2 regions of the Eubacterium sp. CAG:156 genome follow, and region 1 is predicted to be linked to the other one. Evidence: riboswitches for the same ligand, from Rfam matches in the RefSeq annotation. Region 1 holds a riboswitch; the other holds the start of a gene.
The links. Region 1 has a riboswitch for FMN ahead of ABMA45_RS09465 (ECF transporter S component). Riboswitches for the same ligand answer to the same signal wherever they lie in the genome.
Positions count from the first base shown of each region.

Region 2: it holds a riboswitch for FMN, as region 1 does, so the genes downstream of both, ribD (bifunctional diaminohydroxyphosphoribosylaminopyrimidine deaminase/5-amino-6-(5-phosphoribosylamino)uracil reductase RibD) here and ABMA45_RS09465 (ECF transporter S component) in region 1, are expected to answer to the same signal.

Region 1 is NZ_FR878186.1:3,777-9,417, forward strand. It holds gene rimI (ribosomal protein S18-alanine N-acetyltransferase) at 1-381, opposite strand, end outside; gene tsaB (tRNA (adenosine(37)-N6)-threonylcarbamoyltransferase complex dimerization subunit type 1 TsaB) at 429-1,142, opposite strand; gene tsaE (tRNA (adenosine(37)-N6)-threonylcarbamoyltransferase complex ATPase subunit type 1 TsaE) at 1,145-1,564, opposite strand; gene ABMA45_RS09465 (ECF transporter S component) at 1,763-2,359, opposite strand; FMN riboswitch at 2,470-2,600, opposite strand; gene ABMA45_RS09470 (aspartate kinase) at 2,660-3,988, opposite strand; gene ABMA45_RS09475 (homoserine dehydrogenase) at 4,125-5,330, opposite strand; gene prfB (peptide chain release factor 2) at 5,456-5,641, opposite strand, start outside.
Region 2 is NZ_FR878163.1:90,857-96,497, reverse strand. It holds gene ribE (riboflavin synthase) at 1-451, opposite strand, end outside; gene ribD (bifunctional diaminohydroxyphosphoribosylaminopyrimidine deaminase/5-amino-6-(5-phosphoribosylamino)uracil reductase RibD) at 433-1,527, opposite strand; FMN riboswitch at 1,756-1,912, opposite strand; gene ABMA45_RS06810 (DUF4886 domain-containing protein) at 2,124-3,821, opposite strand; gene ABMA45_RS06805 (SLC13 family permease) at 3,942-5,363, opposite strand; gene ABMA45_RS06800 (class I adenylate-forming enzyme family protein) at 5,419-5,641, opposite strand, start outside.

The sequences.
Region 1 (5,641 bases):
TCGTTTTGTAATACTTTGAAATCCAATTTTTTCATATAAAAATATTGCGGCTTCATTACTTTCTCTAACTTCAAGCATTATTTCCTTAATTTGTTCACTTTTAGCATCTTTAATAGCCTCTTTTAGCAACTGCTTAGCCACACCTTTTTTTCTCTTATCTTTTTTTACAGCTACATTCGTAATATCAGCGGAATTCATAACCTTATAAACGCCACAATATCCTATAACCCCTTCTTCCTCTATAGCGACATAAAATGCAGTATTATCTAATTCTAGCGAATCTTTAAATGCTTTTTGTGACCACGGAACAGAAAATATGCTCTCTTCAATCTCCGCTACCTGGGCTATATGCTTTTCGCTCATCTTTTCTATTTTTACCATATTACCCTTATCCTTTATCTGTATAAAACCAAATTATGAAAACTGTTTTATTTTTCTTCCTTCTTTTGCTTTTCAAGCATTTCCCTTTCAGCCTGTGAAAGTCTCAAATAATCAGGTCTATGTTCACTAGCCTCCTCTATTTTTCCATTTTTATAATATATTTGTGCCAAAGCTGCAAGTGACGATGCTCTTTGTCTGTTCATATGGCATGGGGCATATAAATGCTCAGTTTTCATTTTTTCATCTATAATTTCTCTATATGCAGGCACTCCATCTCCCAAGAACATTACTGTTTTTCCTATCTTATCTAGCTCATCAATCAAATCCTCTACAGAAATTGCGCACTGTTCTTTTAATATTTTCATATGTGTCTGTTCAAAGTAATATATTCCAGTGTATACCTGTTGACGTCTTGCATCCATAATCGGACAAATAATATAATTGCTGGAATAAAAATTATATGCCATAGCATCAATTGTCGGTACATTTATTATCGGCTTATTAAGTGCTAATCCAAATCCTTTTGCTGTAGCGCTTCCTATACGTAGTCCGGTAAACGAACCCGGTCCTCCTGTTATTGCTATAGCGTCTATAGTTTCCATGTCCAATTCTATCATTTTGCTAATTTCATCTATCATTGGCAACAATGTCTGTGAATGTGTCTTTTTAAAATTTATTGTATATTCTGCCGTTAATATATCATCTGTTACTACTGCAACTGATGCCACTAAGGAAGAACTGTCTATTGCTAATATTCTCATCTTTATTCCACCGTTATCTTTCTATAATCTAATCCTTTTTCTAAATTCTTTTCTATCAAAACTGTTGATGCATTGTCAGGAATCAGTTCACTTATGAGTTTCGACCATTCTATCAGACATACTCCTTCTCCAAAGAAATAATCCTCATATCCCAATTCATACATTTCCTCAGGGTCACCAATTCTATATACATCAAAATGATACAACGGAATCCTGCCTTCTTCATATATTTGTACAATTGTAAAAGTTGGACTATTTACGCATTCTTTTATGCCAAGTCCGCTTGCAAATCCCTGTGTAAAAACAGTCTTTCCAACACCTAAATCACCATTTAGGCAAATTATTTGTCCTACTTTCGCAGATTGTCCTAACTTTCTCCCAATCTCAAAAGTTTCATCAGGCGAATTTGTTTCATATATCATAAATTTTATTCCTCTTTTCTTTTATGGCAAAACATATTGTAATGCCAGAGTCAAAAGGTCTAAGCCCATATGAGCTTTTCCTACACAACAAAAACATTTGCATAACAAACAGCAAATATTTGTCAAAACAAAAAGATATTGTTTATAATCACCACATAATTATAAACAATATCTTTTTACATTTCAATTTATTTATTTCTAGAGTTTTTTTATAAATGTGCTTATTCTCTTATATAATATTCCTGTTACAATTCCAACTATTATTCCTTTAAATACATTAAATGGTGCTACTGCAACCCAAACAAAGCTCCATTTATCTTTAATTATCGGATTTACTTTTGCTCCTTCTTCTATAATTGCTTCTAACGGCATAAACTTTTCATAAAACGGTAGCATTACATAATAATTAAGAATTGCGCCTGCAACTGCCATTAACACAATACCAACTACTATCCCTATGAATGCTCCCTTTTTAGATTTCTTAAATTTATATATTATTCCCGCCGGAACAACAAGGCAACATCCTATGCAAAAATTTGCCAATTCTCCAACATAACCTGTTGTTGTCCCTTTAAGTAATATTTTAAGCACAATCTTTATAGCTTCCATAATTATTCCTGATACAGGTCCCATAATAAATGTTCCTATCAAAATAGGTATCTCACTAAAATCAAGCTTATAAAAAGACGGCGCTATAAACACTACCGGAATTTCTATAAGGACCATGAGTATTGCAGCAATAGCTGCGAAAATAGCCATCAACGCTAAGTTTTTTGTTGTAAATAATTTTTTCATTTAATTTTACTTCCTTTCTGAAAATTAATATATTATTTATACAGAGCAAAGAAAAAAAGCACCTGGTTCAGGTGCTTTTCATGAGATTATTAATATCATAATTATTAATCTTATTACTTCTCTCATCCAGACTTTACTGTCGGCTATGGAATCACACCATATCATGCCTTTCGGCTCGCTGGCTTATATGCATTGCATAAATACAGCCGGTAGGGAATTTCACCCTGCCCTGAAGAATTATATTTAATATACGGTTAAAAATATTATTAACACGGTTTTATTCCGCATCATATACTCTATTTACTGGTTAATGCCAATGAATCTCTTGTAGATTGCCTTTATTGCTACTTCAAAATCTTCTTCTTCAACACCAACGATAATGTTAAGTTCTGAAGAACCCTGGTCAATCATCTTAATATTTACTCTTGCATCAGCTAATGCTGAGAATAAAATTGCTGCAGTTCCTCTTGCACTCTTCATTCCTCTACCAACTACTGCTATAAGTGCAAGATTGCTTTCGATATAAATCTGATCAGGATGTACTCTGCTCTTAATCTCGTCAATAATAGCTGTTTCCTTGCCTGCTAATGCTTCAGTTGCAATTACAACGCTCATTGTATCTACACCTGATGGCATATGTTCAAAACTTACATTACTCTTTTCTAATGCACGTAATACGTTTTTACCAAATCCGATTTCGCTATTCATCTTATCTTTTTCTATATTAATTACAGACATGCCTTTCTTACCTGCAATACCCGTAATAATATGATCGCAATGTTCAGCTGACTCAGAAACAATCATTGTTCCTCTATCTTCCGGCTGATTTGTATTTTTGATGTTTACAGGAATACCTGCTGCTCTAACAGGGAATATAGCATCTTCATGCAATACTGTTGCTCCCATATATGCTAATTCACGTAATTCTCTATATGTGATAGTCTTGATAGGTTCCGGATTGTTAACTATTCTAGGGTCACAAATAAGACATCCGCTAACATCTGTCCAGTTTTCGTATAATTTAGCTTTAGTTGCTCTAGCAACTATTGATCCTGTTACATCAGAACCACCTCTTGAAAATGTCTTTATTGTTCCATTTGGCATAGATCCATAAAATCCAGGTATTACTGCCTTGTTTGTCTTAGCAAGCTTTGGTGCCAATTTTGCTTCTGTCTTAGTCCAGTCAAAATTACCCTGATCATCAAAGAAGATATATTTTCCTGCATCGATAAAATCAAATCCTAAATATTTTGCTAATACTTTACTGTTGAGATATTCTCCACGGCTTGCAGCGTAATCACGGCCTGCCATATGAGCAAATGCGCCTTTAATTATCTCAAAATCTTCATCAAGGCTAAAATCTTTTAATCCTAAGTCTGCAATAATATTGTTATATCTGTCTTTAATCATCTGAAAATATTCGTCAAAATTTTCGCTTTCAGATGCTAATTCATAGCACTTATATAACATATCTGTAACTTTAACATCTTCAATAAATCTTTTTCCAGGTGCAGATGCAACTACAAATCTTCTTTCCGGATCAGACAATATTATGTCTGCAACCTTTTTAAACTGTTTTGCATCAGCAAGTGAACTTCCACCAAATTTAACAACCTTTGTTTCTTCCATTTTCTTTCAATCCTCTCACACCGAATTACGGCCTTTATATTATATATGTTTTTTTATTATAAATTGCTATCAATTATTATTTACATAAACATTAATCTGTTAATGCAAATTTAACTTAATTTAATATCCCTTAACATTATTCTTCAATTCTTATTCTTGTAATAATATTCTCTAATTTTTCTGATGCAGCCTTAAATTCATCTTCTGACATCGGTCTTGTAACAAAACCAATTTCATTTTCAATTCCTGCATCTATGTATGTTACATTTTCAAACGCTTCTTCAATCTTATCTTTTTCATCACCTTCAACACGAACAAAGAAAGACTTTCTTGATTTGCCAAATTCTAATAATTCTAACTTTTCTTTATCCCATATAACTGTCACAGGAATATTCAAATGTCTTACAGCATCTACAACGTCTGATACAACTGCACTTGCTGTTGGAAGTTTTCCTGCGCCACTACCGATAAATACTAAATCACCAACCATGTTTCCTCTTACTAAGATTCCATTTACAACGCCTTCAACGTTAAACAATGGATGACTTGGTGATAATAATCTTGGTGTTACAGATGCAACTATTCCGTTTGCCTCTTTTTTACATTTTCCTAATAACTTTATAGATTTTCCCATAGCTGCCGCATATTTAAAATCTATATCTGTAATATTTGTTATTCCTTCTGTATATACATCTTCAAAATCAACTGATTTGCCATAAGCAAGTGATGCTAATATTGCTATCTTTCTAACTGCGTCAAATCCTTCTATATCTGCTGACGGATTACGTTCTGCATATCCTAATTCCTGTGCCTGTGCTAATACTGTCTGGAAATCTGCACCTTCTTTATCCATTTTTGTAAGGATATAATTTGTAGTTCCATTTAAGATACCTGCAATCTCACAAATTTCATCTGCTGTAATATGCTGATTTAACGGTCTTATAATCGGTATTCCACCTCCAACACTTGCTTCAAACAAGAAGTTTCTGTTGTGGTCTTTTGCAATCTGAATTAACTCTGCGCCATATTTAGCTACTAATTCTTTATTTGATGTACAAACACTCTTGCCTGCTAAAAGTGATTTTTTCACAAAATCGTAAGCTGGTTTTAATCCGCCCATAACTTCAATAACAATTTCAACTTCATCATCTTCCAAAATAGTATTAAAATCATGAACCAATACTGATTCACATGGGTCACCAGGAAAATCTCTAAGGTCTAAAACATATTTTACGTTTATCTCCTGTCCTGCTTTTTCCCCAATCAATTTTTTGTTTGTATCTAAAATTTCAAACACTCCGGAGCCTACTGTTCCGTATCCTAAAATTGCTACATTAATCATTATCTCTTCCTCGCTTGTTTCATTATCATTGCTTATTTGCATAACAAATTTATGTATACACTTTCAAAATTTTAACATAGTTAATTTTATACTGCAACTTATTTTTCGTTACTTTGCATACTAATTTATTTTCCCTGTATACTATTTTGCTTTAAATATGCATTTATAAACTGGTCTATATTGCCATCTAAAACACTACTTACATTCCCTGTTTCTTCATTTGTCCTATGGTCTTTTACCATAGTATACGGTTGCATTACATATGATCTTATTTGACTTCCCCAGCCTATTTCTTTTATTTCTCCTCTGAT
Region 2 (5,641 bases), on a different contig from region 1:
CAACATAAGCGACTGTAAGACTTATTCCATCAATTGATATTGACCCTTTTTCAACCACATATTTTATAATTTCATCATCTGCCAAAATTTCATACCATACTGCATTTTTATCTTCACGTATACTTCCTATTATCCCGGTTCCATCTATATGACCACTAACGATGTGTCCTCCAAATCGTCCATCTGCTGCCATAGCTCTTTCAAGATTTACACATGTACCTTTTTTGCTTCCATTTAAACCGGTTCTTTTTAACGTTTCTGACATCACATCCGCTTCAAATCCATTTTTCCACATTTTTGTGACTGTAAGGCAAATGCCGTTAACTGCTATGCTGTCTCCAACTACTGTTTTTTCTAAAACCTTTTCACATTTAATTCCAATCTGATATTTCTCACTATTGCTGTTAACGTATTCTATCTGACCGGTTTCCTCTATAATTCCTGTAAACATTGACTACCTCTTTTCAAATATCCGGTTAACATAATATCGTTTCCTAATTTTTGAATTTCCATATTTTCTATGCTGTAAGCTTCCATCATTTTTTCTACGCCTTTTCCTTCAATTGGTGATTTAGCATCAGCTCCACCTACAATTTTAGGTGCTATAAAACAACAGATTTTATTTACAATATTTTCTTTTAATGCCTGCGCGTTAAGTGTTCCACCACCTTCAAGCAATATACTGTCTATCCCTTTCTCACCTAATGTTTTCATAAGTTCTGATAAATTAACTCTTCCTTTCCTTTTCTGCCTTACGACTTCAACCCCACATTCTTCTAAATATTTTTGTTTATCTGTATCAGCCTCATTTGTGCAAACAACTATTGTTTGTATTTTATTTGCCGTATTAACAATATTACTTTCAAATGGTATTCTTAAATTTGAATCGCATATTACTCTTATCGGGTCGACATTTTCCTCTATTCGGCAATTTAACATCGGATTGTCTTCTAGTACTGTATTAATTCCAACCATTATTCCCATATACTGCTTTCGCATTTTTTGAACTGTCTCTCTTGCGTCTTTACCTGTAACCCATTTTGAATCTCCATTTTCACATGCAATTTTTCCATCCATAGTCATAGCATATTTCATTACAACATAAGGTGTTTTGTTTGTAATATAGTGAAAAAATACTTCGTTTAACTTGTCACATTCATCTTTTAAAATTCCACACTTAACTTCAATTCCGTGTTCTTTTAAAATCTTCACGCCCTTTCCTTCTACAAGCTTATTTGGATCCATGCTTCCCACATAAACTTTTTTTATCTTTTTTTCTATAATAATTTCCGTACATGGTGGTGTTTTTCCATAATGACAACACGGTTCAAGCGTTACATAAAGTTCTGCTCCTGTTGTATCTTCTTTGCAATTTGTAAGTGCATTTCGTTCTGCGTGAAATCCACCTATTTTTTTGTGATAACCCTCCGCAATAATTTTGTCATTCTTAACCACAACACATCCTACAATAGGATTTGGATTTGTATAACCTATACCTTTTTTTGCTAATTCAATTGCTCTTTTCATGTATTTTGGGTTCAAAAAAAGCCTCCTTTCATTCAAAGGGGCTTTCGCACAAATACAAAATGTCTATTAATCTATTCATCGCTAATTCCTATTCGCGTATGGTTTTTAGCAAATTATCATCAGTTGTATTTATCTAATTAATTGTTGTGTAAATCATACAAACATCTAACCGGATAACCATCTATAATCAGATTAAATCCTTATTACTGATGAAGATTAATTACATCATCTATTCTTCTCCCATCCAGACTATACTGTCGGTTTTGGATTCTCACCAAATCAGCTGCTTTCGCAGGTCACGGACTCGTGCATCTTTACGCTCTGAACACTTACCGTCGGTTGGGAATTTATGCTTTATGCATATCACCCTGCCCCGAAGAATTTTTATTTAATTTCTGCTTAAAGTATAGTCACCTTGTTTTTGTTTGTCAACAAAATTTCCAATAAACTATTTTTGTTAAACATTTTTTAATATATATATGTTAATTTTTTTAACGTAAAAAACCTCTAAAATAACAGATTTTTGTATATAATCTACACATTTTAGAGGTCTTTATAATTAATTTTTATAATTTGCTAATATTCTTAAAACTTTATTATTTAACTTTTATGTTATACTCTGCTGTTTTATCACTGTTAAGTTTGCTATTTGAATATATCGCCTGTATTTTGTAAGAATAAGTTTTATTTTTCTTAATATTTTTATCTATGTATTTTGCCTGAGTAGTTGTTGCGACTCTTTTAAATACCTTTTTGCCTTCCATTTTACGGAATACATAATATTTAGTAGCCCTTGTATTTTTACTCCATTTTACATTTACACGATATACTTTCTTTTTCTTAACTTTTTTTACCTTTTTTGTCAGCTTAACATTACCTGGTATCTTTAACTTTACACGCACATAACGTTCTGACTTAATTCCGCTTGTAGTTACAGCAGTTATTTTTGCTATGCCTACTTTTTTTGCCTGTATATTTCCCTGTGCATCAACAGAAACTATATCCGGATAATTACTCTTCCATGTAATTGTATCTGTTGTATCATCAGGTGCTATCGTAGTAGTATATTTTCCTACATATCCCCTTACAACTTTTAAAATCTTGCTTTCATTAATGTTAAAAGCTGTTGATGGCTGTTTTACATCAATTGTTGAATAGCATATTAAACCGCTGTCTGTTGTTGACATTACCTGATATTTTCCGGCCTTTAATGCAGTAAATTCACCTGTAATTCTGTTGATTGAAATACTGTTTGCATCAACAGCATCCCACATTATTTTATTTGTATATGTTGGTGTAGTATCTTTCTTATCAGTAACTGTTGTCTCTTTTTCATCTGAGGTTTTTGTTACATCTTCTGTTTTTTTAGTAGTATCTTCTGTAGTATCTGATTCATCTGTCTGAGTTGATGTAAATGTTGCTGTCAATTTAGAATTTTGTCCCTTACTTACTGTTGTATAATAACTATCTACTTTTAATCTGCTGTCTGCAATTTTCTGCATTATAAGGGCATTTTCCATTGAAACTTTTGATATTAAATTATCTTTATCATATTCACTATTTGGTAAATATTTATTTCCATATGGACTTCTGTCAAATATTGTATTGTAAATAGTACATGCTGCCAAATAACTTCCTGTTACTGATGGATGAAGATTATCTGTTTTATACATTGTAATTTTAGGATAATCCTGCATTACTCTCATAAAGTTAGTTCCTGATGCTGCAACAAGTCCATCATATTCATCAGCTATTTTAAAGTTATTTCTTGTTAAAATCTGTTCAATCTGAAAATCTGATAAAAACAATGATAATGAATCTACTTTAAATGTGCTTCCAATATTATTTGGCTGTGTTGCATATATAACCATTTTTGCTCCGGCATTATGTATTAAAGTGTATAGAGTATTAACTGCTGCTTCTGCCTCTTCTTCTTTTTCTACTAAAACTGCCCTGTTTTCCTGTAATACTACATAATCCCATGTATTATTTGTTAATGCCTGATAAACCTGACTTCCATACATGTTAGTCTTATCTGCAAACTGGCTAAGTTTGTATCCTGGTGATGTAATCGATGTAACTTCACAATTTATTTTATCTGCATCACAAAGTCCTTTAAACATTTTTGGCATATCATTGTAATATGTATGACTGTTTCCTACAAACAATATTTTATATGTTTTCTGTGTAAATTGAACATCATCGGCGTATACGTTATTACTTACTGCCACAAAATATAACATCATAATTACACCGAACAATATTTTACTATATTTTCTAAATCTGGTTTTCATTTCGTTGCTCCTCGTCTAACATGTATTGCCTCTCTATCTAGTCGGCGACTAGTTATTGGAAACATTATTAAATATAAACTTCATTAATTTAGTTTCCATCTTAAGTTAATCTGTAAATATTTACGTTGTACTAAATGCCGGCCAATATTTTAACAATAATGAGCATACTATTGTCATTGCTATTATAATGATTACTGTCATTTTCCAACCCTCTTTAAGCATATACTTTGGCTGTAAACCATATCCAACAGGTATTGCTCTGATTGATGTTGGTAACATATAAGATAAATTTACTCCTACTGATGCAATGTAAACGTAAGGTATTGGATTTAAATTCATTCCCTTTACTATAGATATAACTATAGGTATTGCAACTGCTGCAGTTGCTGTATTTGATGTTACATCAGACATAAGTAAAGTTACTGTTATAATTACAAATACTGTTGTAACTCCACCTGTAAGTCCCATTCCTGAAACCAATTCACCAATTCTTTCTGCTGCACCTGATTCATTTATTAATGTTCCTACTGCAAGACCACCTGCAAAAATGTAAATCATTTCCCAAATAATTTTTGTCTGAACTGATTTCCAGAGCATAAGTCTTTCTCCATCAGAACGTGTTATTAAGAATGATAAAATTGCACAAATAATAAATACATATGCCGGTTTTAATCCTGGTAATAATGTCTGATAGAACTGTCTTGTGAATGCAAGTATTGTTGCTACTGCAAATAATCCAAGAGAAATCTTCTCTTCTATGCTCATTGGTGGGAATTTTTTATATTCATTTCTAAAATATTCTTTTGATCCACCAAGGCTTTCTGATTTTTTAACATCCCTAATCATGAAAACAATGTTAATAACAAGTAATGTAATCATAATTGGTAAGAAACGGATTACCCATGAAATATACATGTATTCTTTTCCTGTAAGCTGCTGTAAATAATCAACAGTTACAAGATTCATTGCTCCACCAAGTGGTGATGTCAATCCTCCAAGTCCTGCACCGTAAGCTATGTATAATAATAATTTTGAACCAATTCTACTATGTTCAATATCACCCTCACCTATGTACTTTAACATCGAAACTGCAATAGGTGTAATTGTTGCACATACTACTGCATTTGGTAAAATTGCAGATAATACTGTAGATAACATAAACCAGAAAATTAACTGAATTCTTAAGTTATCACCAATTAATCCAAGTAATGATGCTGCAATTCTTTTATCAAGTCCTGTTTCTTCCCAAGATACAGTCAATATTGATGCTCCAAGTAATAATAAAATTGTCTCAGATGCATAATTTGATATTACTGCAGACATATCGCACATAGTGACAATAGCATTTATTGCTATTGGTAAAAATGCTGTTACTGCATAATCGATAGGCGCTGTTACCCACCAAAATGCCATCCATGCAACCGTTCCTATTGCTGCTCTTTCAGCTAAAGCCGGAAATGCACTCTCCGGTATTGCTAAACAACATAAAACAAATAATAATGGTCCTATTAATAAATAAATACGCTGTTTTGTCTTTGTCATTTTAATTCCTCATCTCAAAATACTCTTAAAATCACTCTGATTTTCTATTTACAAGTTACATTTCTTTTAATTTACGTTTAATTACTTTTCCATTAAAAGTTCTTGGGAGTTCATCTATTACCTGAACAACTTTTGGAACTCTTATCGCTTCTAATTTATCAGTCATAAATTTATGTAATGCTTTTTCATCATATTCATATCCTTCATTTATAACTATAAATAATTTAGGTGCTTCTCCTGTAATTTCATCAGGTATAGGAATACATGCACATTCTTTT